DNA from 4 places in the Bacillus sp. SRL337 genome. Region 1 is predicted to be linked to each of the others. Evidence: riboswitches for the same ligand, from Rfam matches in the RefSeq annotation. Region 1 holds a riboswitch; each other region holds the start of a gene.
The links. A riboswitch is a leader RNA that binds a small molecule or an ion and turns the genes downstream of it on or off. The one in region 1 is predicted to bind S-adenosylmethionine.
Positions count from the first base shown of each region.

Region 2: another riboswitch for S-adenosylmethionine. It lies ahead of AC4E8A_RS19410 (methionine ABC transporter ATP-binding protein); the one in region 1 lies ahead of AC4E8A_RS02480 (5-methyltetrahydropteroyltriglutamate--homocysteine S-methyltransferase).
Region 3: another riboswitch for S-adenosylmethionine. It lies ahead of mtnK (S-methyl-5-thioribose kinase); the one in region 1 lies ahead of AC4E8A_RS02480 (5-methyltetrahydropteroyltriglutamate--homocysteine S-methyltransferase).
Region 4: another riboswitch for S-adenosylmethionine. It lies ahead of fbpA (Fur-regulated basic protein FbpA); the one in region 1 lies ahead of AC4E8A_RS02480 (5-methyltetrahydropteroyltriglutamate--homocysteine S-methyltransferase).

Region 1 covers NZ_OZ481793.1:489,346-495,056, forward strand. Annotated here, with positions in the region: gene AC4E8A_RS02475 (MFS transporter) at 1-962, shown strand, start outside; SAM riboswitch class I at 1,185-1,286, shown strand; gene AC4E8A_RS02480 (5-methyltetrahydropteroyltriglutamate--homocysteine S-methyltransferase) at 1,376-2,479, shown strand; gene AC4E8A_RS02485 (MFS transporter) at 2,819-4,012, shown strand; gene AC4E8A_RS02490 (hypothetical protein) at 4,249-4,830, opposite strand; gene AC4E8A_RS02495 (hypothetical protein) at 5,045-5,711, shown strand, end outside.
Region 2 covers NZ_OZ481793.1:3,836,922-3,842,632, forward strand. Annotated here, with positions in the region: gene AC4E8A_RS19400 (MetQ/NlpA family ABC transporter substrate-binding protein) at 1-77, opposite strand, end outside; gene AC4E8A_RS19405 (methionine ABC transporter permease) at 106-774, opposite strand; gene AC4E8A_RS19410 (methionine ABC transporter ATP-binding protein) at 767-1,786, opposite strand; SAM riboswitch class I at 1,971-2,078, opposite strand; gene AC4E8A_RS19415 (hypothetical protein) at 2,195-2,548, opposite strand; gene AC4E8A_RS19420 (thioredoxin family protein) at 2,723-3,049, opposite strand; gene AC4E8A_RS19425 (toprim domain-containing protein) at 3,059-3,415, opposite strand; gene AC4E8A_RS19430 (DUF2553 family protein) at 3,724-3,963, opposite strand; gene gcvH (glycine cleavage system protein GcvH) at 4,056-4,439, opposite strand; gene AC4E8A_RS19440 (arsenate reductase family protein) at 4,518-4,874, opposite strand; gene AC4E8A_RS19445 (acyl-CoA dehydrogenase FadE) at 5,371-5,711, opposite strand, start outside.
Region 3 covers NZ_OZ481793.1:2,111,884-2,117,594, forward strand. Annotated here, with positions in the region: gene AC4E8A_RS10440 (cell wall hydrolase) at 1-149, opposite strand, end outside; gene AC4E8A_RS10445 (MBL fold metallo-hydrolase) at 214-1,137, opposite strand; gene mtnA (S-methyl-5-thioribose-1-phosphate isomerase) at 1,246-2,292, opposite strand; gene mtnK (S-methyl-5-thioribose kinase) at 2,304-3,476, opposite strand; SAM riboswitch class I at 3,567-3,721, opposite strand; gene AC4E8A_RS10460 (carbon-nitrogen family hydrolase) at 4,071-4,859, opposite strand; gene AC4E8A_RS10465 (pyridoxal phosphate-dependent aminotransferase) at 4,963-5,711, shown strand, end outside.
Region 4 covers NZ_OZ481793.1:2,218,794-2,224,504, reverse strand. Annotated here, with positions in the region: gene AC4E8A_RS11135 (methylated-DNA--[protein]-cysteine S-methyltransferase) at 1-231, shown strand, start outside; gene AC4E8A_RS11130 (SDR family oxidoreductase) at 549-1,310, opposite strand; gene AC4E8A_RS11125 (ISL3 family transposase) at 1,569-2,789, opposite strand; gene fbpA (Fur-regulated basic protein FbpA) at 3,040-3,234, opposite strand; SAM riboswitch class I at 3,314-3,425, opposite strand; gene AC4E8A_RS11115 (hypothetical protein) at 3,728-3,913, shown strand; gene AC4E8A_RS11110 (AI-2E family transporter) at 4,820-5,711, opposite strand, start outside.

The DNA.
Region 1 (5,711 bases):
TCGGCACACATGCATTCATCCTGTTTTTTGCACGGATCCTCACGGGAATAGGGGATGCCACGATCTGGGTAAGTATGGTGTTAATCCTTAGTTTATGGTTTGGCAAGGAGGAATTTCCACGATTGATTGGTTTTGCCGGGATGACAGGAAGTCTTGGTTTCTTACTGGCAACCGTTCCTTTCTCTGCAGTCATCGTCTCGCTTGGATGGAGGGAAGCATTTCTAACAGCGGGGATTCTTTTGTGTCTGTGCAGTTTCTTTCTGTATTTGATACTTGTAAAAAAACCAAAGCAATCTTTATTTGTGAAAAGTAACGTACAACATGAAAAAATAGCAGTCGTACTGCGAAGAATATTCCTGAACCGCCAGGCATGGGCCTTATTCTTGTGTCATTTTGGGATTGTAGGGGGATATATAGGGTTTATTGGGTCATGGGCAGTTCCATATACAATGGATATGTATGGGATGACGCGTATACAAGCAAGCCAACTCATTATGATCAGTCTAATTGGCGCATTGGTTGGCGCCCCTCTGATAGGATGGGTTTCAAGCAGTTTAGGAAAAATCAAACGGCCTTATGTTGTTTTTCATATCATGGTTCTAACGTGTTGGGCTGCCTTTCTTTTATTTAAAGGACATCCGCCGTTTTTTTTGCTGATCGTCCTGATTTTTCTCATAGGATTCGGATTCGGCGCCAATTCATTGACGTTTGCCGCTGTTCGTAAATCGTTCCCTGTCACGGAATCTGGTATCGTTTCCGGGTTTGCGAATACCGGCGGTTTTCTCAGTGCGGTTTTGCTGCCGGGCGTTTTCGGATTCATATTGGAATGGGTTCAGTCCACATCGGGGACTATCGGTGTTGGATACTACTACGGTTTCTTTACCCCGGTGATTTTCTCCATGTTTGGCTTGATCGGCGTGATTATTTTAAAAGAAAAGCAGGAAGCAGCCGGGCGGAACTAGTCTGCTGTTCCTGATTCTTTTCCTGGACAGAGATCCTGATCCTCTGGAAACTGTGCAGGGTTTCCTTGTATCGCTGTCTTGGATGTGAACTGTACCCTGAAAACGGGGGTGGCAAAGGGAATGGCCTGTCCTGACCAGTAATTGCAAGAAAATTATAAAAATAAGTTGACATCGGACCGTTTGCCGTTTATAGTGTATTTAATAACTTAATAGTGTTTCATTTTCTTATCCAGAGAGGTGGAGGGACTGGCCCTTTGATACCTCGGCAGCGGACTATTTATAGTACTGTGCCAATTCCAGTAGCGTAATGCTAGAAGATAAGAAGAGACGGTCATTTACATTTGTTTAATCAACCCCTCTTCTTATGCCGAGAAGAGGGGTTTTTACATTTTGCAGAAAAGGAAGGGATTCAGATGACAAAGACATTGGTTGCTGCACCATTCAGAGCGGATCATGTAGGGAGTTTATTAAGGCCGGAGAGGATTCATCGGGCGAGGAAGGAATTTCAGGAAGGAAGCCTATCTTCAGAAGAATTGCACAGCATCGAGACAGAAGAAATTAAACGAATTGTAGACAAACAGATTGAAGTCGGGCTCCAGGCCGTAACCGACGGGGAGTTCCGCCGCAGGTTTTGGCACACCGATTTCCTTGAGCATTTAAATGGTGTGGAGGGATACGTTCCAGAGCACGGGTTCCATTTTAAAGGTGAGGAAACCGAAAGATACGATGTGCGTGTTACAGGGAAGGTTTCGTTTAACCCGGATCACCCGCATGTGAAGGACTTTGTTGAATTCAAAGACATCGTCGGAGACAGGGCGGTTGCCAAACAGACGATTCCAAGTCCCAATCAGTTGTTCAATGCCGGCATCCGTGATTTGGAGATCTATCCGGATGTGCAGGAGTATGCGGAGGATGTAATCCAGACCTATCGTGAGGCTGTAAAAGCTTTTTATGATGCAGGCTGCCGTTATCTGCAATTTGATGATGTCTATATTGCCGGGCTGAACGCGCCGGAGATACCGTTCAACGACAGCGGCTACTCACGGGAGGAACTGATTGATTTAGCCTTGCACGTGGTGAACAGTGTATTGGAGGATAAGCCGGATGACCTGATTGTGACGACTCATCTCTGCAGAGGCAACTACCGGTCGAAATGGGCCTTCGAAGGCAGCTATGCCAAAATTGCGCCTGTGTTATTTGCCAAAGAGAAAGTAAACGGATTTTTCCTGGAATATGATGATGACCGTTCTGGTGACTTCAAGCCGTTGGATTACATACCAGACGGAGGGCCGAGGGTTGTGCTTGGTGTGTTCACGTCAAAGCATGGTACGTTGGAAGACAAGGAAAACATCAAGGCACGTATTGAAGAGGCAACACAATTTGTGCCTCTGGAACAATTGTGTATCAGCCCGCAGTGCGGTTTTGCCTCCACGCATCACGGAAATATTCTAACCGAAGAAGAACAATGGGAGAAGCTGAAGTATATTGTGGATGTTTCCAGAGAAATTTGGGGATAAGATTCTAATCGGGACGGGGCTGCCTCGTCCTGATTTTTTTGGAGGGCTGCAGACCTGTCCGCCAGGTTGTCTGGTGTTCGAAAGAGTTATATAATGGAAGTATCTTAGACATAAAGGAGGGAATATCATGCAATCGTTCACTTTAGATATCAAAGAAGAGAAAAAATATCTTGTCTTCATGATGTCTATTTTTGGATTTTCAGCTGCCAACGGGACAAGTCTGTCCATTTTCAGCTGAGGATTTAATCTGAACGATTCATGGATTTCCTAAAGATAGTCACGACCACAGGGGATCTCCCTGTGGTTTTTTACTTTTATGTTTAAGAGAGGGCGTATTTTATGGCTATAAAACAAAATAATATATACTTGCTTTATTTTTATCTATTTTTTGCTCAGTTATTTTTTGACCGGGCGTTGTGGGTCATCTACCTTGGCGACAAGGGGTTAACATTCGGAGAAATCGGAATTTTAGAAGCGTTTCTTCATTTAGCAATCGTTCTTTTCGAGGTTCCGACCGGAATGGTGGCTGATTTATATGGAAGGAAGGTCAGCCTGATAATCGGGAATGTTTTCAGTCTTCTTTACGGATTGTTTATGCTGATCAGCGGCACATTTTCAATGTTCACTCTTGCCTTTTTATCCATGGGGCTCCTGGTCACATTCCACTCCGGGGCCGAGCAGGCATTTGCTTATGACACATTGAAAAGTCAAAATCGTGAAAAAGAGTATACGAGGGTCATTGGAAGTATGACCGCTCTCAGCTTATTATCGTTGAGCCTTGCCAAATTCCTCGGCGGCTTCATGGCCGATATCAGCTGGGAGTGGGTGTACGGTTCAACTATTTTCACCCATGTCCTTGCGATTGTTCCGCTCTTATTTATGAAGGAACCAGACCGCGAAGAGCCGGAAGAAATTTCGGGACGCTGGTATCACCAATGGGTTCACCAATTCAAGTTGGGGATCAATGTCTGGAGAAAGAATTCTGTCATTCACCAGCCTGTCGCACTCTTTATTTTAGCGAGTGCCGTCATGGTGATCATTGTGTTCTACGGGCAGGAATACTTCATTCAATTGGGATATTCCCCCGTGGTGGTCGGGGCTGTTTTTACAATTGAGGGGCTCCTGGGAGTGGCGATGGCCAAGATGGCATACAGGGTGGAAAGGCGATTCAAGTTTTTCAATATTTTATACTATGGGTTCGGCATGTTTCTTCTATTCTTTGTGCTTTTCATCTTTGCCAGTGACTGGGCCATCCTGTTGTCGTTTCTTTTCCTTGCGCAGCTGCTGAGCCTGTTTGAACCAATCTTCAGCTCGTTCGTGCAGCAATTTTTAAAAAGCAATATCAGGTCTACTTTCCTTTCGCTTATCGGGCTGCTGGAAAGTTTCGTCATCATGATCAGCTTTCCGTTATTCGGATTTGCGATAGAACGAATCGGTTTCACCAACGGCTTTACTGGCCTTTTGCTTGCCTTCTTTTTTCTGGCAGCGGGGTATCTGGCGGACCAAAGAGTGAAGATGCATCGAAAATCTTGAATGGTAAAGTCAAAAGCTGAAGTTCCCATGCGATCTTCAGCTTTTTTATTGTTTAGCAAGTTATAAAACGGTTGGGGTGTGGATATTGAGGGATAGGTCTGCATCCAGCTCCAGCGGCCAGCACCTCGGGGGCATAAGCCAAGCCGTCAAGAAGGTTAAAGACCAGCCTTCCCGCCGGATCGTCTTATGGCTGTCGGGGCTGATCAAGTCGCTTTCGCTTTTGTTATTGACCATGGCTACTCAAGCCAACCGGAGCCAGGTGGAAATCCGATATAACTGGATGCTTCGGCCCCGATCATGGTCCTGCCTTCATATTCATAGCGGTTAAGATTCCTGGCGATGACAATCTTTTCCCCTCGTTCACCGTAAATTTCTTTCAGCTCTTCAGACTGTATTTCCGGCCTGAATTCAACGGACAAGTTATAAATCTGGTCTTCATCCCGCTTTACCGGCAGAACGATATTTTTGGACCTGGCTTCGACGGTCCCTTCATAAACCGGGGTCTCCACAGGCTGGACACTTTCGTCCGCAATCCCTCTTAGGGAAGCGCCCTTTGGATACTCCCTTAATATGATGTTCAAAATCGTTCCCTTTGGCAAGGCTGTTTCCAGCTTCAGGGTGATTTGCTTTTCTCTATATACAACATCCCCATTCAGAAACACACTCACAGGTTCTTTCTTAATCGTGTCATTGGGAGTGCTGGGCTGCCCATCAGCTTGGGCAATTGGGCGTGGCGAAGAAACCCCGTTTAGATCCATCTCTATACGGCAGCCGCTTAAAAGCAGCAATAGAACCATCATCATACATGCCTTTTTCACTATAAAACAAGCCCCCTTTGGATATGACCTTGGTTCCTATTGAAATGGCTGGTTACTATATCTTTTCTACTATATGCGGGGATATTCCTGCATAGTGGTCTTAATGAAAAATAGGAGAACTTCTAATATCGATCAATCATTTTCTTGAGTAAGGTGATCAATTTCGGAATAATGAATAAAAAGATAGGTTAGTCGGTTTTGGGTGGGGGGCTGTTTGGATGGCGGGGGTAAGGCTGGATTCCTTGTGAGTGAGTTTGTCGCGATTTTTGTGGAATCGGGACAGGAAGGGGCTGGGATTGGGGAAAGGAGTCGCGATTTTGGTGGAATCGGGACAGGAAGAGGCTTGGATCAGGGAAAGGAGTCGCGATTGTGGTGGAATCGGGACAGGAAAGGGCTTGGATTGGGGGAAGGAGTCGCGATTTTGATGGAATCGGGACAGAAAGGGGCTTGGGTCAGGGAAAGGAGTCGCGATTTTGGTGGAATCGGGACAGGAAGAGGCTTGGTTGGGGGAAAGGAGTCGCGATTTTTGTGGAATTGGGACAGGAAGAGGCTTGGATCAGGGAAAGGAGTCGCGATTTTGGTGGAATCGGGACAGGAAGAGGCTTGGTTGGGGGAAAGGAGTCGCGATTGTGGTGGAATCGGGACAGGAAGAGGCTTGGTTGGGGGAAAGGAGTCGCGATTTTGGTGGAATCGGGACAGGAAGGGCTGGGATTGGGGAAAGGAGTCACGATTTTGGTGGAATTGGGACAGGAAGGGGCTTGGATTGGGAAAAGGAGTCGCAATTTTGCTGGAATCGGGACAGGAAGGGGCTGGGATTGGGGAAAGGAGTCGCGATTTTTGTGGAATTGGGACAGGAAGAGGCTTGGCTTGGGGAAAGGAGT
Region 2 (5,711 bases), 1.3 Mb from region 1:
CCTTCGTCTGATGTTCCACATGCTCCCAATGTAAAGATGCTTGCTGCTGTAAACAAACCTGCGATTAATTTTTTCATGTCTCTTTTCCTTCTTTCTTTAATGTATTTATCTTTTATCAGTTACTTTCGTCAAAATGTCGCCAATTATTTGAATGATAAAGACGATGATCAGAATGATGATCGTTGCAGCAAGAGTGACGTCATCCCTGCTGCGCTGGAACCCATCCAGATAGGCGAGGTTTCCCAGGCCGCCTGCTCCAATGACACCTGCCATGGCTGTAAAACCGACAAGGGCTATGGCTGTTACAGTGATTCCGGATATCAATGCCGGCATTGATTCAGGAAGCAGCACTTTCCATATGATTGTTGAGGTTTTGGCTCCCATTGATTTCGCAGCCTCGATGACGCCCTTATTCACTTCCCTAAGGGCTATTTCCACCATTCTGGCGTAGAAGGGTGCAGCCCCAATGATGAGGGCAGGAAGCGCTGCGTTGGCTCCGCGGATCGTCCCTAGAAGGAACTTCGTAAACGGAATCAACAGCACAATCAAAATAATAAACGGGATTGAACGGAAGACATTTACTACTGCACTCGTTACGGCATAAACTGCCTTGTTTGCCCAAATGTTATTAGGGGAGGTTAAAAATAATAAAAGACCAAGAATAATTCCAAGCACTAGTGTTATAGCTACAGACATTCCTGTCATGTACAGGGTTTCAAGGGTCGCTTCCCACATTTTTTCTCCATCAACGTTTGGAAAGAGAGTTTCAATCATGATTAATCACCTCAATCCCAACTGTTTGTTTCTTCAGGTACTCAACTGCTGCTTCTTCATCGGCACCAGCTAAGTGAATAAACAACGTGCCGTATGATCCGTCCTGTGTCTGGGAAATGCTTCCCTGGATGATATTGGCGTTGATATCAAAGTTCCTGATCAAGCTCGTAATGAGCGGCTGCTCGGTCTGTTCCCCAACAAATGTGAGTTTGACAATTTTTCCTTCTGGATAGTGCGAAATGAGATTTTCAATGGCATCCTTCGTGTTTCCAGTTTCGGACACTTCCCCTACAAAACGCTGAGTGATCTTCTGCTGCGGGTTCCTGAAAACGTCCAGTACATTCCCCGATTCGACTACCTTCCCGTTTTCCATGACAGCCACCCGGTGACAGATCTTTTGAATCACTTTCATTTCATGGGTAATCAGGACAATCGTCAATCCCAGTCGTTTATTGATATCTACCAGAAGATCAAGGATGGAATCAGTTGTTTCCGGGTCAAGTGCTGAAGTCGCTTCATCACATAGCAAGACCTTTGGATTATTGGCAAGAGCCCGGGCAATTCCAACACGCTGCTTTTGGCCGCCGCTCAATTGTGAAGGATAAGCATCCTCCCGCCCTTTCAAACCAACCAGTTCAATCAGCTCATCGACTCTCCTATTTCGTTCTTCCTTGGCAACCTTAGTAATTTCCAGAGGAAATGCAATATTATCCCTGACAGACCTCGACCAAAGGAGATTGAAATGTTGAAAGATCATAGAGATTTCGTGGCGTGCGTTTCTCAGTTTCTGACCCTTTACCTGTGAAACAATATGGCCGTTGACATCGATTGTCCCTTCACTTGGGATTTCAAGTCCGTTCAACATACGGATCAGTGTACTTTTTCCGGCACCGCTGTAACCGATCACCCCGAAGATTTCTCCGTCATCTATAGTTAGGTTCACATCATCCACCGCAGATATGGCACCCTTTTTACTGTTAAAAATCTTGCTCACATTAGAAATACTAATCATTTTACCTCACCTCTCTCCACTAAACCTATAAGACTAGTAGGCTTTAGTGCCGTTGTGTAAACATTGCTGTATTATTATTTGCGTTCAACACATTCCTAAACATTTTTCTGATAGGAATGAACCTCAAATAAAAAATGCCTTCCTGCAATGAGCAGAAAGGCATGATAATTTATCATTCACCTTTCTCTCATCTTCCAAAGCACTACAGCTTTGTGTGAATTGGCACCATTTCAACATAGTTGACGGTTGCCGGGCTTCGCAGGGCACATCCCTCCACCTCTCTCGATAAGAGCAAGTAATTCGCTTTATTCAATTAATCCTTTAATGGATAAAAGTAATCTTTACTTCTGAATGTGATTTTACATTGGTTTTTTGTTGCTGTCAACAATTTTCATTAAAAAGTTCTTCCTAAATGACTACCGGCTCTGCATCATGAATTCTGCATAATGTTAAGATGGATTCTACAAATAATAATCCCCTGTACGTACCGATCACAGATATTTCCTGCCTTCCCGAAAGGACCGTGAGCTTTTCCCTTCCGTCAAGCAGCACACTAATTTGTTCAGGGCTTCCTTCTACTATAAAATCTGATTCGTAATTCTCTCCTTTTCCCACAGCGAGTTCAATGTTCTTTCCAAAGGAAACCATCCTCACCTCAACCCCATTATTAAAAGCGACCACAAAAGGTGTCTCCGGCATTATTGCTTTCAAATGATATCTCAAATTGACTTCTTCCATCATTCTTAAGATCTCTTTTTCCAATCGCTCATCCCCTTATTCAAGTCTCTTGTATATTAGTTCCACCTTCTGGATAGAAATCCTTTTGAAACTCCTCGACAACTTCTGAAATGGGAATGATTGATCGTGTCGATTTGAATGAAAGTTGAAAATTTCCCGAGAAATATGTAAAAGAACGGTATAAAAAGTGCCGATTCATCAGACTGAATCGGCACTAATCAAATCGCTCATTTGTTCATGTAAATACGGAACAGAATGAAAAGCATATATTTTCTTTATCAGTAGACCTTCATTGAAAAGAAGCAGACACGGTACACTTTCAATGGAATATTGATCAGCAATTGAAGGAATATAATTTAAATCATACTTAGTAAAATGGATTGCGGGAAACAATTTTTCCGTTACATCCACCATCCTGCCGGCAACCATGCAGGTCCCGCACATTGGTGTATAAAGATACAACGCAGTATATTTCTGCCCGTGGATTTCGTTCTGGATTTGCTCTAGAGATAAATGATTCTTCATTAGATCAGATTACGTCCTTTTTTCAAGAAATTCTGTGTGCACATCAATGTTGGCTGCAATTAAAATAGATGCAAGATGATATTCCGGAGCAGCTGCCACCTCTTTGTACATTCGGTCAATATACAGGTGTTCCGCTTCAGGAAACTCCCTTTTGAACAGCTTTCGCAGCTTCTCCCCGCTCTCGTCTGCATCTACAAGAATAAAGACTTCCCTGTTAAACAATTCATCCACCATTTCATCCAATCTTGTAATGCTGATCGTGCCATTGGTGCAAATGATATCAACAGGTTCCTTCACAACCTCTTTAACTTTTCTCTTGTCCGTTGTCCCCTCAACGATAATGACTTTGTCTTCAAACGTCTCCATAGAATCATCTCTTTTCGTGACTAGGGTATTTCGATTCAGCCTTCTTCATAAAGAGTTATTCATTATATTCATTCTCTCGTTTTTCACATGCAATTGCAAAGAAAAATGCTTTGTTCAGGCAGTGTTCGCATGGGGTCCTGCTTTTTTTAAAAAACAGACCGGCCTTCTCTTCGATACGAGGGTTTGCTTTGCTATCGGAATGGGAGTATAGCCGCCCTTTTCTTCCTTACTTTTTAAGAATACTCATAAATAGCAACGAAAAGAGCCTTTTTTAAATACAGAAAAAGAGTAGAATCATCTACCCTTCTTCAGCACCAGCCGCCTTCGTCGCAATCTGTGTAACGAGGTTCAGTCTCATCAGGTGTCATATAGTTTTGAATAATTTGGTTACCGGATGCTTCAAAATTCGGTTCCAACTGCAGCCTTTCAGCATTATCGGAAATATCCATTTTTCCTACCAGCTGTTCATCAAGGAATAAATGAAGCTGTCCTTCAACCAACTTCCCTGTTACACGCTGTGTGACATCCAGTTTTTTGGGCTTTAACATTTGAAATCCCCCTTATGCAAGTATGTATTACTATCGTGCCCAAAAAATAAAACAAAACCCTCCAATGGCACTGGAGGGTTTTGTAAATAGTATTAGTCTTGTTTAATCATTTCATCATATTTCTCAGAAGTCATCAGCTTGTCCACTTCTGAAGAATCTGAAAGCTCAACCGTCACCATCCATGCTTTTTCATATGGTGATTCGTTAACGAATTCAGGGCTGTCATCAAGGTCTGTATTGACCTCAACCACTTTTCCGCTGACCGGGGCATACAATTCAGAAACGGTCTTTACAGATTCAACGCTTCCGAATGGCTCGCCAACAGTAATGTCATCCCCTTCTTCAGGAAGTTCCACGAAAACAATATCCCCTAGTTCTGATTGGGCAAAGTCAGTAATACCGATACGTACTTTTTCCCCTTCAACCTTTACCCACTCATGTTCTTCAGAATAACGAAGTTCTTTTGGTGTGCTCATTCCTATCCCTCCATTGCTATATTCACATCAATATTGACATAATTACTACTCTAAAAGCAAGAAAACCTTGCCAAAAAATCATTTCCACGTGTTCTCGAATGTTTCTTCCTTGAACCCTACTGTTACAATTGTTCCTTCAGCAGTCAATGGACGTTTGATCAGCATGCCATCACTTTCCAGGATTTCGAGTAACTCCTCATCGGAAGAATTGTTGACCTTGTCTTTCAATCCAAGTTCACGGTACTTCTTCCCGCTTGTGTTGAAAAACTTTTTCAGCGGCAGTCCGCTCTTTTCATAAAGAGCCTTCAGTTCCTCTTTTGTTGGAGGATTTTCAACAATATGTATTTCGTTAAAGTCTTTGCCGTTTTCCTCAAGCCACTTTTTCGCTTTTCGGCACGTTCCACATTTTGGATATGAATAAAATTGGATTGTCATGTCTTCACCACCCTTCCAAAAAGCCATCCACTGCCACCAATAACTAATTTCGACAGTATCCTCTAAAATCCTGCAGTTCTCTTCAGAATTTTACGGAAAATATTTTCCCCAAGTACAACCGCTTTCGCCTGTATCAATCAGTCCTTTAGCTCTGTTAAAGACTGGTCATGTACAAGGAATAGAGCCGTCCAATCCCTCTCTGTACGGCGGTTATCAGCTGCTGTCCTTCTGCAATGCCCTATCATTAACAGTCAAAGAATGCCTCAGCTAGGGAGAGGTGGCCCTGTCTATAAGTTACTTTTCCGGAAAGAGGCCATTGCTTATTGACCAAATGCAGGGTCTTATACATTATATACGTTCTTGCACCTCGCGGACAACGAATGCAATCATCTTCCTTATTTGGCCTTTTTCAGATTTATCGGCCAACCCATACTATCCGGCACCATCTCACTCCAAAAAAACCGGCCTCCAACTTGGAAGACCGGTTCCTGTTCGATTAGAGTATATAGCGCTCTGCTTCAATAAGCTTTTCAGACGCTTCACGTTTTACCGCAATAATATTCACTGGTGTGTAACGTGTGAATTTTCGTAGAGCGGACAACATCATTCTTAAAGAATCTCCGGTTTCAGCAGCAACCAATGTTTCTTTTGCATGTGCCTCGATTTCATTGAATGCTTCCTGACAGAAGATCTGCGTGTATAATAGTTTCTGTTTGGATTTTTCAACGCCGTCTTTAGCAATGGCTTTTTCTGTACGAAGAACGACAGACTCCATCGCATAAGCATTGGAGATGATATCCGCAATGTTCACAAGTATCTCCTGTTCTTTCTCAAGAG
Region 3 (5,711 bases), 1.6 Mb from region 1:
TCTTTAAAATCAAGACAGTTGGAAATGACCCTGTTTACTCCCGTGTTGCCGACTGTAAGCATCCCGAGACGGCCGTCCCCTTCTGCTTCCGCCCTCATCAATCTTGCCAAAAGCTTGACATGCTTTTCTGGTGCTTTAATGACCGCCATAATGACACAACCTCCTTTATACCATCTATATTCAAAAGGAGTGAATTAGTGGCGGTAAAAGTCTTCACAGCCACAATGTTTCACCAATATCAAGCACTTTCAGATTTTCTTCCACCAATCCAGCCTTCTTCCATTCGGCAAATAGGCGGCCGAGTGCTTCTGGGCCGGTGTCATCGGCGAGCCGGTAGGTACCGTAATGCATAGGTATGAATAATGAGGCATTCATCTCCATGAACGCTTTAACAGCATCTTCCGGAGTGATGTGGCTGTCACTCATAAACCATTCAGGTTCATAAGCACCGATCGGCATTAATATGATTTCGGGTGAAAGTCTCTCGGCAATTTCTTTAAACCCTCTAAAATACCCCGTATCACCGACAAAGTGTATGCTGGTTCCTGCCGCTGACTTCAAGACCCAGCCGCCCCAATGGGAGGTATTAGTATCTGTCAGCGTCCGTTTGGTCCAATGCTGTGCAGGAACAAAATCAATGGCAATACCTTCTTCATTAAAAGAATCCCACCAATTTGCTTCTATGATTTTTTTATAGCCCCTTCTTGTAAAGGCAGATTTCAGACCAAAAGGGATATAGAAAACAGGATCGCCTTTAAGCCTTTTAATTGAAGCAAAATCCAGATGATCATAGTGGCCGTGTGAAATGAGAACGATATCCACATTCGGAATGTCCGTCGGCAGCAGTCCGGGATCAGTCAGTCTTTTTCCCATTCCCATCCTTCTGGCCCAAACCGGATCAGTCAAAATAGCCAGACCATCCAACTGGATCAGGAAGGTTGAGTGGCCGATCCATGTAATGGTAGGCTTGTCCTTGTTTTGCTTTAGAAGGGAAGCCTCCTTCTTGCCTGCTTGAGGAATCTGTGTCTTGAGATCTTTTATCTTTGTCCGTCTTTCTTTCATCCATTTCATCATGTCATTGAAGGATTTTTGATTGCTGACATCATCTTGATTTTCATATCGCTTCTTTCTTGGCATCATTTTCCCTCGTTTTTTTCTTTCATTATACTTTACTTAAAGTATTTCCGTACAAAATAAAAGTGCCTGGTACAAAACAACCGTTTGTATCAGGCTTCAGATGATGAATTATTTTATCGCAGGGAGCCGCTCTTTATAATTTCCTTTTATGATGCCTTTCTCGGTGATGATGGCGGTGATGTATTCGTTTGGTGTCACATCAAACGCCGGGTTATAGACCTTCACTCCTTTGGGAGCCAACTCAACCCCGTTTAAGTGTGTCACCTCTTGAGGGTTTCGTTCCTCAATCGGGATTTCTTTTCCGGTTTCAATAGCGAGATCTATGGTGGATAACGGTGACGCCACATAGAACGGAATATGAAAGGCATTTGCCAAAATGGCCAATCCGCGTGTCCCGATTTTATTGGCCGTATCCCCATTTGCTGCAATTCTGTCAGCGCCAACGATTATGGCTGAAATTTCTTTTTCGGCGATTGTGTGGGCCGCCATATTATCTGTGATGAGAGTGACATCCATCCCAGCTTGCATCAATTCCCAGACAGTCAACCGTGCCCCCTGAAGGACTGGCCTTGTTTCGGTGGCATATATTTTCAGATCGAGGCCTTTTTCCTTTAAGACATAAAAGGGGGCTAACGCTGTCCCATACCTCGCTGTGGCAATTCCCCCAGCATTGCAGTGTGTCAGGACAGCATCTCCTGCCTGAAATAATTCTACTGCATGTTCCCCGATCTTCCGGCATACTTCCTCGTCTTCTCTGGCGATGGCAAGCGCTTCCTCCAACAGAAGTGATTGTCCCTCTTCCACCGAAGCTGCCTGGGCAAACCGGTTTGCAAGCCTTCCCAATGCCCAAGCAAGGTTGACGGCAGTGGGTCGGGAGGTTTCCAAGTAGTGTCGTTTGTTTTCCAACTCGTAATAAAAGCCAAGGAAATTGTCCTTCTGTTGAAATGATTGAGCCCATAGTGCAAGCCCAAATGCAGCTGTTATCCCGATGGCTGGAGCTCCTCTCACTTTCAGACTGTGAATGCCTTCCCATACCTCTTCTATTGTAGTGAGTTTGATATATTCCGTGACATGCGGAAGTTTTTGCTGATCAAGCAGGAGGATATGATCATCCTTCCACTGTACAGAACGAATGGTTTGCATTTCGGTTTTCATGTTTTTCCCCCTTAATAGAGTGAGAGTTGTGAAGGGTTCTTAATGATTTTACGCTGCAGAATCAACCTTCTGCCCAATTCGATTGCCTCTGTTTTTGCCTTTATTCTTTTTGTCTTATTTTCAATACCGTCAAGATCTGCCACATGGGAAAGCCCGATTGTACGACGGATTATTTCGCAGCCCGCAAAACCAATTGAGTCTTCGAATATTTCAGCCAGGATATGATCGAGGTATCCTGTGGTTGTAGAATAGGTCTCTTGGTTATGTTCCTTCCATAAGTTGGTGAACTCAGAGCAGAAAACCTCCCAAGTTTCGGAAATGATTTGAAGTCTGCCGGCATGGTCATCTTTGGGAAGCGACAAGGAATTCAGCAGGATATTAGCAAAAAATTGTCCCACATCAAATCCGATTGGCCCATAAAACGCAAATTCAGGATCAATAATCTTTGTATCGTCTTCCCTGACAAAGATGCTTCCGGTATGAAGGTCACCATGCAGAAGAGCATCGGCTTGGGTTAAAAACTTTCTTTTCAATTTTCCTGCTTCAAGTCTTACGACAGGGTCATCCCAAAGAGCCTGAACCTTTGCCTTCAGTTCGTCTTCAAAATCATTGCTGTCATGGTCGTGAAAAGGGTCGGTGAACACAAGGTCCTCCGTGATCTTGCATAATTCCGGGTTGATAAATCTGCCGACCAGCTCTTTCTTTTCTCCCCCGTTCAAGCCAAAATCAGATGTGAAAAAGAGAGTCTTGGCAAGGTAAAGACCAATGTGGGTCGGTAAAAGCGGGAATTCCTCCCCATCTATCAAGGCCTTCCTCAATATCTTGTAACTGGATAAATCCTCCATTACCGTCACAGCCAGTTCCGTATCTGTATAAAATAGTTTTGGAACAGACTCTGGGGTGAATTCACTGTACTTCTGCAATGCGCTGCTTTCAATCTGGGCACGCTTCAATGTAAGCGGCATGCTTTCGCCGACGACTTTTGCGTAAGGAAGCGCCTGCTTGATGATGATCGATTTTTCGTAAAGATTGGTCCCAATCCTGAAAACATAGTTCAGGTTTCCGTCCCCGATTTCACTGCAGAATAATTCGTCATTTTCATTGAAGAAGCCTAATGCCTTTGCCAAATTCAGGGCGCTTTCTTCTGTCAAAGGATAATATCCGTTAGGTTTTACAAGTGCCATTCTATATTCCTCCTTGGTTAACAAGGCTTTTCAGCAAAGTAAAAAGCCTCTTTCATTCAGAAAGAGGCTTGAAGACATGAGACTTCGCACCTCTTATCTGCCAGAAAGATTCCTCTTTCTGTTGGAAGTAGCACCGTGCTGTCAGGTTGCATCAAGCGTTTATTTAAAAACGCTCCAGTCTCGCTGGTGACAGTCGGTTGCTGGGCTTCATCGGGCCAAATCCCTCCGCCTACTCTTGATAAGAGAATGTCCTATTTGATTTTTCTAAACATTTTTATTATTCCTGATAAACATTAAACTAAGTTTGGAGGCAATTGTCAACCCTTTTTTTATAAAACGATTTTCGCTCCAGTTGTTCGACTTCGCGGGTGGGGCAATAAGCTAAAAAAGAGGAAGTGTCCATTCATCGACGTTGTAAAATCTGCCCCGGTTGTGAACGAAACGCGACTAAATGACGTCCACATTTTAAAACAAGCCGCGATTCCGGCACTATCGAGACACAATTCAATTCTCAATGAAAATCGCAGCCCTGGTTGGTCTCGTTACGCGACAAACATCCCAACGAATCATAAACTGAGTCTTGATTCGTCAAACTTAATAAAGCTCCGGCCGGCGATCCTGGAAAATCGGGATCTGGTTTCGTACCTGCTTTACTTTTTCCAGATCAAGCTCGGCTGTGATAACGTCTGTCCCTTCGCCTGCTTCAGAGGTCACATCTCCCCCAGGGTCGATGATCATAGAATGGCCGGCGAATTCATTGTCCGGGTCACTGCCGCTGCGGTTGCAGGCTACTATATAGCACTGATTCTCGATCGCTCTCGCCTGAAGCAGCGTGCGCCAGTGACCTACTCGGGCCAATGGCCATTCGGCCACGACGTAAAGTACTTCTGCGCCTCCTGCTGTGTGCGTTCTTAACCATTCCGGGAACCGGATGTCATAGCAGATGAAGGCGGCTGAAGGAACTCCCTCAATTGTCACTGCCCCGCTGGTATCCCCTGCCGAAAGATAGTGGTGTTCATCCATCAGCTTGAATAAATGGACTTTGCTGTATTCGCCGAGAAGGCCGCCATTCCGGTCAAAAGAATATAGCGTATTGGTTACATTTTCTTCGCTTTTCTTAGCAATAGAGCCTCCGACGATATTTGTTTTATATTCTTGAGCAAGGCTTGAAAGGAACTTTTGTGCGTTGATGCCTTTATCATCTGCGATTTCATCAAGCCTCGTCAGGTCGTAACCGGTGGTCCATAGTTCCGGAAGCACGACGACATCGATGTTCGTTTCTTTTTCAAATAAGCGCTGGAACTCATCCGAGACATTTTTATAGTTCTCGTCTGGATTTCCAAATTGTATATCAATCTGCAAGCATGCTACCCTTAAACCCATAGGTCCCCCTCCTCGAAAATTCAAAAAATTAGCTAGACTTTTTTTCATTAACCATATAACATAAGCTACTAGAATTTCAAGAATCTTTCAAAAGGAGCGTCTTATGAAAATCTTCAATCATTCAATAACCTTAGAAAATCTTCCTCAACAGTTTTTCGCCAGACTTGTCAAAGACGTAAGTAAAGTGACTTCTGAAGGACACGATGTGATCAATTTAGCACAGGGAAATCCTGACAAGCCGACCCCGGAACATATCGTTCGTTCGGCACAGGAAGCGGTTGAGAATCCCCTGTTCCATAAATACTCCCCTTTTCGAGGCTATAGCTTCCTTAAGGAAGCAGCAGCTAAGTTCTATAAGCGCGAATACGATGTTGACATCGATCCGGAGACAGAAGTGGCTGTATTGTTCGGAGGAAAGGCAGGCTTAATCGAAGTCAGCCAATGTCTGCTTAATGAAGGGGACACTGCTTTGGTCCCTGATCCAGGTTATCCCGACTACTGGTCGGGAATCGCACTTGCACATGCGCAAATGGAGCCGATGCCTCTCCTGGAAGAAAATCAGTACCTTCCAGATTATTCAAAGATCGATTTAGGTATTCTGGATGAAGCAAAATTGATGTTCTTGAATTATCCAAATAATCCTACCGGAGCCATCGCCACTTCAGAATTTTTCTCAGAGACGGTCGAACTCGCAAATGATCACGACTTCTGTGTGGTCCATGATTTGGCCTATGGTGCCATCGGTTTTGATGGCAAAAAGCCTTTGAGTTATCTTCAGACACCAGGGGCAAAGGATGTCGGAATAGAAATATATACCCTTTCCAAAACCTATAATATGGCTGGATGGAGAGC
Region 4 (5,711 bases), 1.7 Mb from region 1:
TACAATGATATTGCAGCAGGGATAGGCAAGGAGAAAGCGTACAGAGCTGTAGGAAGTGCCAATGGAAGAAATAAATTAAGCATTGTGGTCCCATGCCACCGAATTATCGGCTCAAATGGGAAGTTGACAGGATATGCAGGGGGGATCGGGAGAAAGGAATGGCTTCTTCAGCATGAAAGCAATTGCTGTCATAAATTACTAAAGGGAGGCTGCTTATCACGCAACCTCTAATCCTTGTTTTGTGAGGGGAAAAGATGCATCCCAGGCAGCAACATATCCTGAACATCCAAGCTGCAGAATGAATGTTCGGGAATTTATAATGAAATAAGTATGCATTGGATTATGGAAAGCCTTTTTGATGTTTCCATGTTGAATAGTGCATCTAGATTTCATCTAATCATGTTCTATCCGGCTTTGAAGTTGAAAACGCGGGAGATTATGAAAAGAAGAAAACTTGCGGATAATTTATTTAGTAGAAAGAAAATCTTATCTTGATTTGGAATATAAAAAGGACAATCCCCGGGGATTGTCCTTTTGGTGTCTAGGCGCTATTCAATACTGTCTTTCATGGCATCGTACATTTTCTTAGTATATACATCAATTTCATCCCGCGACATTCGTAACCGCTCTGCGGATGAACCATAACCTATTTCCCATTTGCCTTCTTTTAACCCCGAAAAAATACCATCAGCAAAATCATCCAGCGGCTCGCCTTGGGTATGCAGCCCCGCACCGCCTAAATCAGTATTGACAGCAGGAGGGGCTACCTCGATGACTTCCACCGAAGTATCAGAAAGCTGGTGTCTCAAGCTCATTGTGAATGAATGGAATGCTGCCTTAGTGGCCGAATATATCGGCGCAATGGCCATCGGTGTGAACGCCAGCCCTGAAGTGACATTAATGAACGCAGCCTCTGTTTGTTTTGCAAATAGCGGCGCAAACAACATGGATAGATGAAAGGGAGCTTCAATGTTAGTGGTGATTTCATTCTTAAAATAATCCCAATCCGTCTTTGCTTCAGCTCTTAATACATGAAAACGCTGCTGGATACCAGCATTATTGACCAGTACATTCACTTCGGGATGGTGTTCTGTTACCCATTCAAACAAGGCTGTGCGGTCGGGCTCCTTCGAAATATCACACACACGGGTAATAAGTTCAGGGTGTTTTTCTTTGGCTTTCTTCAATGTTGACTCACGGCGGCCGCAAACAATCACTTTATTTCCAGCATCCAAAAACCGTTGGGCAAAAGCCAGGCCGATTCCTGCACTTCCGCCTGTAATAAGGATTGTATTCCCAGAAAGTTTCATGATGGATCTCCTTTCTTCGTTCAGGATTATTGTTGGCACGATTGGAATAAACATGCACAGGGGGAATCAGGATTATTTTAATATACATTCATAACTGAAATCTATTAGCAAGATTGAATGGGAGGCGGGAGGCAGGCAGATAATTAAAAAAGGCTGTTTTTGGACAAATTCCAAGAGCCGGATTTTTCCCCTGTATACCATGGATTTCCCCTCGGAAAAGGGTTCTACGTCAAATGTTGGGGTAGGAGCACTCGCTCCTTATCCCACATTAATTCCTTTTGATTTAAATTGGTGATGCAATAGTACTCTAAGTCTAAAACGGTCGTATCGTCTAAACCCAAAGGCATTTCTTTTAATGACCTTCGTTTGATTGTTTAATCCCTCGACGAAACCGTTATTATAGTTGAAGGCAAAGCTATTTAATACTTCAGTCTGCCAGTTCTTTAAGGTCTGAATAGCCTGGTGAAACTCCTTTAAGCTTGAATTTTCAACCTGTCGGTAAAAGTTGTACAATCCCTCTTTAACCTTATTGGGAGCTGACGTACCAATTTCCTTCGCCTCTTCAAACCATAACCTGTAGGCTTCTTTTAACGCAAAAGCTGTGCGCAGCTCTTCAGACAAACCAAGATACCTTTCTAAATACCAGTGTTGCCGATCATTTAATTGGCTATATGGCTTATGAAAAATGTGCTTCATTCTTTTACATTTCTTGCGGTCATATGGATGAAAATCTTTTTGGACACGCCTTCTCACGCGTTCTAAAGCCCAATGGATATAGCGGGAAAAGTGAAATCTGTCCGCCACAATAATAGGCGAACCCAATGCTTTTTGAACCGCAGATTTAAAGGCATGGCTCATATCCATCACGACCAATTGAACTTCTGAACCCTTTTCCCGAAGGTATTTCTTAATGGTGCTTACTGAGCGGTTTGGAAGTATATCCAATGGCTCTCTAGTCTCCCCGTTAGCTATAATTAACTGGTACTTTCCTGCATTGGTATCTCCTTTGTACTCATCGATCGCAATCACAGGTGGGAGCTTTTCAACCTCTTTTAACTGAGAGGCAGAAATATGATCAAAACGCCTGATTACTGTGGCCTGAGATGTGCGGAACTGGCAGGCTGTATCTTTGAAGTTCTTCCCTTGAATCACCCGGAGGCCTAAGGCTTGGTTCCATTCAATGGTATGTCGTTGATACCGTTGGACAAAACGATTATCTTCGGCAAAGCGTTTGCCGCAGTGGCAGCTGTACCTCCGTCTTCGATAGAACAAGTAAGTAGTCCTTTCGAAGAGCTTAAGGTGTTGAATCTTTTGAAGACGATAATCATGTACCTTGGTCGTTTGATCACCACAAGCAGGACACATATGTTTCCTTTTGGGCAATTCAATATGCAGGTGGTATGCCTCCCCTATTTCCTCAGCTTTCAAAATCCTAACCTCTTCTAATCCAGGTAAAACCATGTTAAAATGCATGTACACGCAACTCCTATCTTTGTCTTGTTTCTAGTCAACTCAAGTGTAAAAGATTAAGGAGCTTGCGTGTATTTTTTTGCCTTAAAACCTACCCCAACAAATATAATAGAGCCCGGAAAAGGGAGATTCCTGATCACAGGGGGTTATCCGGTGAATGACCAAAATAGTAATTGAGATTCATATTAAGTAGCAGCAAAGTTTACGAAAAGAGCCATAAAAAAAGACAAATGAACACGTTCATTTGTCTTTTTAGACATTATTTTCTCCAACGGATGGATTGCATACTGTCATGAGGGTGACCACTCAACTGATTTTTGTAAAATGTATATTCAAGATCGGGTAACGATAAATCCAAAAGCTGCTCTTGGTTTGTCTTATATTGGTCCAATTTAATCAACTTTCTGATTAACTCGTTTCGCCGGTTTTCAACTGTTTCTTTTAATTCACCCATAAAAAAAAAAATTCCTCCCTATGAATTTATCTATCAAATGACAAGAAGAGGGAGATCATTCTTTTGGTGCTTCAACCTCAACTTATCTTCCAAGCAATCTGCCTGCAGGAATTAGCACAGTGCCCACGTTATACCGTGATTCTGCTGCTGAGGTTTCTCAGGGCCTGTCCCTCAACCTCTCTGGATAAGTATTTCCTTTTTATTACTTCTAAGTTTAAACTTACTATTCCGACCTGTCAACTAGAATTTAAGTCTATAACACATAATATTATTATGTAAACTTTAAATGCATTCACAAACGTTCCCTTATAGTGGATTCCCGATACCGCTGTAATAACGAGGTACCGAAAGAAAGGGGAGAAGTGATATGGGCAAACAAAAACAAGACTTCCAAGAAACAGCAGAGAAGGATGCCTCTTGATCTTGGTGATTTCTATCCTATCCTTCCCGCACGACTCCTCTTGTCATTATCGATCTCGAAGGCGGTTTTAGCATGAATATTTATCTGGTGACCATGAAGATGATGCTCATTTTGTGGGTGATAGTCAGTTTATTAATAACGCTGATAGAGGGACCGATTGTCGGGAAGTTAATGCCTTTGTTCGTCGGACAAACGGTTTCAATGAAGGATATAACTGAGTCTCTTGTTGCATGTGACAGACGGGACCAAACAGTTTAGAGGCTTTTGCAAATTTCCTTCACAGCTTGGTGCGGAATAGCCTTTTAGGTTGAGATATTGATTCCTCAACGGCAGCAAGAATAATGGTGCAGCTGATTCGTCAAGTCAGGAACAGGCAATACAATAAAAAAGTCCCCCGTGAACATTTTCTATTAACCCGTTCAGTACAGAGGGAGAAACCAATAAATTGAAAGGTAATTTGCGGTACAATTTGCATAGCATTTTGTATCGGCTTTTTTATCGGCATACCAATGGTTTTGAAGTTTTTTCGCTTATTGTGGCATACTGATTTGCAGGCCAATTTGCACTACCGCATAAATGTATGTGGTGTTGCAAACTGGTCTGCATTTTATGGTACAAATTTGTCCGCGGATTCGTTATTGCCAGATACACTAGATGGGAAGAGAAAGGGGGAGTAACGAGTGATAGAAAAAATAAGGGGAGATTTTACCGTTAGATGTAGAGTAGACGTGGTTTTTGCGGAAAATAAGGGGAGTTTTTCCCTTTATACAAAGCAAAGCTGCCTATTTTCACGTTTTTTGAGTCAAATAAGAGGAAATTCTCCCTCTATTTAAGCTGTTTTCAATACTATTTGCTAATTAAGGGGAATTTTTCCCTCTATAAACCTCAATTAGCAAAGAACCTGGTTTCATTGCTGAAGAATGCAAAGTTTAACGGGAAACCCGCTGTTCAACCGATCTGGGGCTTTATTAAATAACGCATAATAGAAGTGAGGAGCTGCAAGGTCGTTGGCAGCTCCTCTTTTTTGGGCAATTTTTTCATACATATTACACTTCAAAACAGCCTGCAAAAGTCTTTGTATTTTAACCGGCAAAACCACCAGCAAATAGGCATTTTCTCCCTCTCAACCGAACGAGTTACATTTTATGTTCAAGGGACTCTTTTTTACCCTTCAGGCCCTGGTTCAACTCTGAGTTTAGCTTCTTTTTTGGCCTTTAAAAATTTCACCAAATTAATGATGATGGTCTTGGTGACCGCATAAGTAGGAACAGCAAGGATCATTCCCAGCACGCCTGCTAAATTTCCGGCCGCCAATAACAGGATGACGATCGTTGCCGGGTGGGTATCCAGCGTTTTTCCTAAAATGAGCGGGGAAAGGATATTTCCTTCCACTTGCTGTGCAATCACAAGGATGAGCAGGACAAGAAAGGCTTTTGTAGGTGATTCGAATAAGCCAACAATGACTGCCGGAGCACCGCCAATCAATGGGCCCACATACGGGATTATGTTTGTGACAGAAACAGTTATCGCCAAGACCAACGCAAATCGTAAATCAATGATCAGATACCCGATCAGCGAAAGGACTCCGACAAACAAGCCGACTGTAACCTGGCCTTGAATATAGGCGGCCAGTGTACTTCCCGTTTCCTTCATGATGTTCATGGCTTCTTTTCTATACGCAGCCGGCAAAAACTTTGAGACCGCGACAGGGAACTTATGGCCATCCTTAAACATGTAGAAGAGAAGGAGCGGTACAGTCACAAGGATGATGGCAATATTGGCAACCAACCCTAAGATGTTTTGGAAGCTTCCTGTAATAATTGTAGGAAGGTCGTTGGCAAAGCCCACCAATCTTTCTTGTGCTGAATCCAACAGATCCTGCTGTTCATTCATGAACTCTTTGAACTCTGCAGATTGAGACAGATTTTCAAAGTACTGGACTGTTTCTGAAGCATACTTAGGAAGTTCATTGGCAAGTGCTGTGAACTGTTTTGTGATTGTCGGGACAATGTTGCCAATAGCCAGAACCAGCAATCCGATGATCAATACGTAAATA